One region of the Rhizobium sp. IY2 genome, then DNA from elsewhere that is predicted to be linked to it. Evidence: riboswitches for the same ligand, from Rfam matches in the RefSeq annotation. Region 1 holds a riboswitch; the other holds the start of a gene.
The links. Region 1 has a riboswitch for FMN ahead of ACMUVN_RS15060 (DMT family transporter). Riboswitches for the same ligand answer to the same signal wherever they lie in the genome.

Region 1 (3,303 bases):
CGACATCGACGATCGCGAGACGCCCCGAGGGCTTTGCCTTGCTTTCGGAGGTGTTGACGGCGACGAGCGCCTTGCCGGCGCTCGAGGTAACCGAGGTCGGCTCACCGTCCATCATGACAGCGCCGCCGGCTTTCGGAGCCTTGGCGTCGGTGATGTCGATGAAGCCGATCGCGCCGAGCGGGCTGTCGCTATAGATCAGCGTGTTGCCGTCGTCGGTCGCAGTGATGATTTCGGCGGAGCTGACCGACAGCTTGTCCTTGTCATCAGGCAGGTTCTGGGCGACCGGGAAGGAAGCGATGCGGTTGAAAACTGGTTCGGCCGCGGCCGGAAAGGCGACGGATGCGAGAAGCACGGCAGCAAGCGCTGCCTTGCGCGATGAAATGGTCATGAAATCCCCCATGTGTCGAATATTCGAAACATGAGTTTTCTGCGGGAGCGGCATGACAGAGGCATGACAGAGGCGGCATTTTTCGCCGGATCACCTCAGGCGGGTTTGCGCTCCCTGCGCATCTCGTTTCGCATGATGAAAAGCGACGCGGAGAGGATCAGAGCCGCTCCCAGCCAGAGATAACCCGCCGGCGCATAACCGAAGAACAGCCAACCGGCCAGCACGTTCAACGGCAGCTTCAGATCGTCGAAAGGCTGGACATAGGCGGCATCGGCCGCGGCATAGGCAAGTGTGAGGAAATACTGGGCTGCCGCGGTCAAAAGCCCCGCCAGCAGGAACAGGGCAAGCGTTGCACCGGTCGGCACGGCAAAGCCCGCCGCAAGCGCCAGCCCGCCATTGATCGGCGTCAGCAGCACGAGCAGCCAGACGGTGATCGTCTCCGGTCGTTCGATGCCCGTCAGGCTCTTGGTGATCAGCGACGAGGCGCCCCACAGCAGCGCCGAGAGCACGGGCAGGAGAGCCGCCCAGCCAAAACCGTCCGACCAGGGCTGCAGAATGATCATCGCTCCGGTGAAACCGGCCGCGGTCGCCGCCCAGCGGGCCGGGCCGACGCGCTCGCCAAGGAAAAGCCGGGCGCCCAGAATGATGAAGAAGGGCGAGGTCATCACCAGTGCGATCGCCTGCCAGATCGGCACCGAAGCAAGGCCGGCGACCCAGGCCTCGACGCCGAGCGCGGCAAGTGCCACGCGCGCCAGGTGACGCCAGGGATAGCGCGTGCGCATCGTCGCAAGGCCGAGCCTGCGAAGGAAGGGCAGCGAAAACAGGAAGGCGAAGCCATATTGCCAGAAGGCGGCCGAGGCCGAGGGGAAGGCAAGCGTCATCGTCAGCCATTGGGTGACGACGTTGAGAAGCGAAAAAGCAATGCCGGCAAGGACCATCCAGAGGGCGCCGACAACGGCGCGAGACGGCTCTGCGGCTAGGGAAGTCTGATTCATGTCTTTCATCCGAAACCAGGGACCAACATAAATCAGGACGCATGAGCCACGACCAAGCGACACGGGGCAGATCCCTGCCCTTCGCACAGCCGACACTCATTCTCTTCCATCCGGACTTTAACCGTCGGCTCCGGAATCGCACCGGATCTGCTGACCCCTCCCCGCTTCGACGCGAGAGAAGGCGCTCGCGGGCTTGAGTCGAGACCCTTACCGCCGGTGGGGAGTTTCACCCCGCCCTGAGAACAGAAATGTCGTAAATTAAAGCCCGCGCGACAGCAAGGTCAGCCAAAGCAAAAAGGCAAGAGGGCCTGCCAAAAGCAAAAAGGGTCCGGCAAAGCCGAACCCCTCTCAAATCCTGCACAACCGGTCTCGTTTCCGGTTGGCGGATAATCTCAGATCAGCCGTTGACGGCGTCCTTCAGGCCCTTGCCGGGCGTGAATTTCGGCACGTTGCGAGCCGGAATGTCGACTTCAGCGCCCGTGGACGGGTTACGGCCCTTCGTTGCAGCGCGATGAGAAACGGTGAAGCTGCCGAAACCCGCGAGGCGGATGTCGCCCTTGTTCTTGAGTTCAGCCTGGACAACGTCGAAAACCGCGTCAACAGCGGAAGCCGCGTCAGACTTCGTCAGTCCTGCCTTTTCGGCTACTGCGGACACGAGTTCATTCTTGTTCATGTTTCCACCCCTTTCTAAATGGTATGAAACGACTCAAATGTAAGCTAGGCGCAGAATAGGTTTCATCAGGCCCGCCGGAAACCCAAAAGCCCTGCAAATCAAGGAAAAGCAAGCGTCTACATGACGTTTTCACAAAAAAGGCTGGCGTTTCCGCCAGCCTTTTTGTCTGTTTTGTCCCAATGGGGCATAAATGTGGCACAGGCCACTCAATGCGCTATGGTTGCGCCCGTCTCATCGAGGCCTTCGACCGTTGCGATGACGGGCGTTTCCACCGTGCCGTCCCATTCGATCGGCTCCGGCCGCCGGATCAGCGCATGCTTGATCACCTCGCCCATGCGGGATACCGGGATGATCTCCATGTTGTTCTTCACGTTATCCGGAATCTCCGCCAGGTCCTTGGCGTTTTCCTCCGGAATCAGCACCTTCTTGATGCCGCCGCGAAGCGCTGCGAGCAGCTTTTCCTTGAGACCGCCGATCGGCAGCACACGGCCGCGAAGGGTGATTTCACCGGTCATGGCCACATGCCTGCTCACCGGGATACCGGTCATGATCGAGACGATCGCGGTTGCCATGGCGACGCCGGCCGAGGGGCCGTCCTTCGGTGTCGCGCCTTCCGGCACGTGCACGTGGATGTCGCTCTTGTCGAAGCGCGGCGGCTCGATGCCGAAATCGACGGCGCGCGAGCGGACATAGGAGGCCGCTGCCGAGATCGATTCCTTCATGACGTCCTTCAGATTGCCGGTGACCGTCATGCGGCCCTTGCCCGGCATCATCACACCTTCGATGGTCAGCAGCTCGCCGCCGACCTCCGTCCAGGCAAGACCGGTCACGACGCCGACCTGATCCTCGCCCTCGGCTTCGCCATGGCGGAAGCGCGGGACGCCCAGATAGTCGGAGATGTTGGCGGCCGTCACGTGAACGGACTTCGTCTTGCCCTTGATGATCTCGGTGACCGCCTTGCGGGCGAGCTTCATCAATTCGCGTTCGAAGCTGCGGACACCGGCTTCGCGGGTGTACTGCTGGCTGATCGCCATGAGGGCGTCGTCGCTGACCGAGAATTCTTCCGGCTGCAACGCATGTTCCTTGATGGCCTTCGGCAGCAGGTGCCGCTTGGCGATCTCGCGCTTTTCATCCTCGGTGTAGCCGGCGATACGGATGATTTCCATGCGGTCCATCAGGGGTGCTGGAATGTTCAGCGTATTCGCCGTCGTGATGAACATCACGTCCGACAGGTCGTATTCGACTTC
Region 2 (3,303 bases), on a different contig from region 1:
CTGCCTGTCAGCGTCGGCGAAGCCGTTTCATCAGAAAAGGCCGGGCGAAAATCGCTCCGGCCTTCGTCCATCTCGATCTCATGCATGTCGCCCAAAAGTGCGCAGCGGTTTTGGGACAACGACATGCATAAATCAAAGACTTAAAGCGCGTCGCATGATTCCGGTTTGACGCGACGCGCTTTAAGCGAGACGTTTAGTCATCATCCCGCCAACGACGGTCGCGATCCCAGCGCCTCTCATGGCGCCAGCGCGGGCCATCCCAATCCCGGTGACGCCGTTCCCAGCCCCAGCGGGGCGGACCACCGTAGAAAGCGACCGGCGGCGGGCGGCGCCAGTTTCGCCGGCATTCGCCCCAGCGGGTCAGGTGCCAGCCGCGACCGCAGGCATAGTCGACCTTCGTCACATTGCTCTGCACATTGATTGTTCCAATCGGCATCGCCTCAGCTGTACCGATCGAGAGGCTGCCGGCAAGCAAGGCAGCCGCGATAGAAAGTGCCTTCATCGAGAACTCCATTTCAATCCAGCCGCAATCACTTTAGGAGCGCCAAATTGAACTGGAGATGAACTGCGCGTTCATGTTTGCGGGAGCAAAAGAAGCGCTTTCGGACAGCCGATCGCAGCGCCGGCCGGCAGTATTCCCCGCTGCGGCAAACGCTTCCGGGCACCCTGCTGCCGGCGCAAAACCGTTCATGTCCTGCCGTAAAAAGGATCGGGACCCGGATCACGCCCGGCGGCGACCTCGGTCAGCCGCCCGAGATAATGGGCCCAGCCTTCCGCATGGCCGGCGCATTGATCGGCGCTGGGCAGGCCGCTATGGGTGAGCCGCAGCAGCGTTCCGCCGCCCTGCTCGATCAGGTCGATCTCGACCAGGCTCGATCCCGGCGGTACCACTTCGCTGCCGTCCCAGCCGAAACTGTAGGCAAGGCGATGAACCGGCACCACCTCGCGAAACGAGCCGCGCGCAAAGCGGGCGCCGGTGACATTGACGAGATAGAGCCCGCCCGGTTGCGGCTCTACCTGCGCTTCCGTTCCCATCCAGCGCAGGATCTTCTCCGGATCGGTCATCAGCGCAAACACCGCAGCCGGCGGCGCCGCGATATGCGCCTCGCGGTGAACGACGAAAGATTCTGGCATCACTCCCTCCCATGGTGGCTGTCGCCTGCCCCGCCTCGGGCGAAGACGGCGTATCCTGTTCCGTTATGTTGTTCCGACGTGGATGTCCTCACCCGAGCATGTAGGGGCAAGCCCATCCTCAGCAAGAGGCATCGGCTGTTCGCCATCGACGGAGAAACGAAACCGCCACTTTGCGAGCCTTGATCCGCATCGACAGATTCATCGATCACGAAAGCATTTCCGACCTATTGCCAGCCCGCCGCCTTCCCCCTATTGTCGCCGCCGTTCTCAGGGCGGGGTGAAAGTCCCTACCGGCGGTATGCAGTTTCGATTGCGAGCCCGCGAGCGCCTTCTTAAGGAAGGGTCAGCAGATCAGGTGAGATGCCTGAGCCGACGGTCATAGTCCGGATGAAAGAGAACGTGCGTTCCTGCCGCCCTTGCGGCTGTCGGGAACGTTCGTGATCGCCTTGGGTGATGTGTCTGTTCGCCAAAGGAGATTACCATGACACCCACCCGCTACGCCTTCGTCAAAGCCAGCTGGCACGCCGACATCGTCGACCGCGCCCTTGATGGCTTCTATCAGCTCGTTCCGCCCGAGCAGGTCGATGTGTTCGATGTTCCCGGCGCATTCGAGATGCCGCTGCTGTCGCGCGATCTCGCCGCAACCGGGCGCTATGGCGCCGTCATTGCCGCCGCCTTCGTCGTCGACGGCGGCATTTACCGCCACGAATTCGTCGCGCAGGCCGTCGTCGATGGGCTGATGCGCGCCGGCATGGATACCGGCGTGCCGGTGCTGTCGGTTTCGCTGACGCCGCATCAGTATCAGGAAACCGAACACCACAAGCAGATCTACCGTGCGCACTTCATCGAAAAAGGGCGCGAGGCAGCAAAGGCAGCCCTGACGATCGGCAAAACCCGCGCCGCTCTCGCCGCGTAGTAGGATCCATCTTCCCGAACGCGGCTCGATGAGCCGCAACACAAGAGCGAAGACGGCGGGAACTAACCCGCCGCCTCACTGGATCGACTGACCTTGCCACCCCGCGGGTCGGAAACGACACGCCCGCGGGTCGGAAACGACACGCCCAAGGGTGGGGAACGACACGTCCGCGGATCGGAGCAACAGGCCTTGTGTCGCAGCGGAATCCGCCAATACCGGCCAAATCCGACAGAATAATTGATTCGACGGCCCGACCGCGCTGTGGTCCACTGACCGCTGACATGTATCGCCATTCTTAACGCATCCCAAACCCCATGGAGCTGAAGATGAGCAATGCACTGCGCAGCGAAACCCCCATGCAAACCCCAAAATCACAGCCGGTCGACACCAAGCTCGAGGTGGTCGTCATCCCCGTTTCCGATGTCGACCGCGCCAAACGTTTTTACGACGGCTTGGGTTGGCGGCTCGACGCCGACTTTGCAAATGACGCCGATTTCCGTGTGATCCAGTTTACCCCGCCCGGCTCCGGCTGCGCGATCATCTTCGGCAAGAATGTCACTGCCGCAGCCCCGGGTTCCGCCCAGGGACTCTACCTGGTCGTCTCCGATATCGAGGCTGCCCGTCGCGATCTGATCGCCCGCGGCGTCGAGGTCAGCGACGTGTTTCATGACGCTGCCGGCGTCTATGCCGGCAGGGACGAGCCCTATCTGTTCGGGCGGCTGCGCATCGCCGGCCGCGATCCCGAACATCGCAGCTACCGCTCCTTCGCCTCGTTCAAGGATCCGGACGGCAACGGCTGGCTGTTCCAGGAAGTCACCACGCGGCTGCCCGGACGCATCGACGCCGACGAAACGAAATTCACGACTTCCACCGAGCTTGCGGCAGCACTGCGCCGCGCGGCAACCGCCCACGGCGAACACGAGAAGCGAAACGGCGGCAAGCACGACGAAGGCTGGCCGGACTGGTACGCCGAATACATGGTCAGCGAACAGGCCGGCAAGCAGTTGCCGCTATAGGCACGGGCTCCAGCGTCATCGCAGACGGCAACATCGTTTGACAAGCGTCTCGGCACGCATCGCGCCGAGACGTTTTATCGTGTCTGCCTTCCTCGTAGCGGCTCTCGGTTCAGACACCCTCGCCGCCTCGTCAGCCGACCTCAGCCGCCATACCACATCCGCCGCAGGTGATCGCCGCGGACGAGTTGGTGAAAGAGCGCAGCGCCGGCATGGAAGACCAGCAGGCCGACAAGCAGC

Region 2: it holds a riboswitch for FMN, as region 1 does, so the genes downstream of both, ACMUVN_RS02845 (6,7-dimethyl-8-ribityllumazine synthase) here and ACMUVN_RS15060 (DMT family transporter) in region 1, are expected to answer to the same signal.

The regions. Positions count from the first base shown of each region.
Region 1 covers NZ_JBLKNU010000003.1:293,194-296,496, reverse strand. The annotation lists gene ACMUVN_RS15065 (esterase-like activity of phytase family protein) at 1-388, opposite strand, end outside; gene ACMUVN_RS15060 (DMT family transporter) at 484-1,383, opposite strand; FMN riboswitch at 1,478-1,631, opposite strand; gene hupB (DNA-binding protein HupB) at 1,781-2,056, opposite strand; gene lon (endopeptidase La) at 2,263-3,303, opposite strand, start outside.
Region 2 covers NZ_JBLKNU010000001.1:594,218-597,520, reverse strand. The annotation lists gene ACMUVN_RS02855 (GCG_CRPN prefix-to-repeats domain-containing protein) at 194-502, opposite strand; gene ACMUVN_RS02850 (SRPBCC family protein) at 688-1,134, opposite strand; FMN riboswitch at 1,394-1,537, shown strand; gene ACMUVN_RS02845 (6,7-dimethyl-8-ribityllumazine synthase) at 1,616-2,050, shown strand; gene ACMUVN_RS02840 (VOC family protein) at 2,377-3,066, shown strand; gene ACMUVN_RS02835 (cytochrome b) at 3,207-3,303, opposite strand, start outside.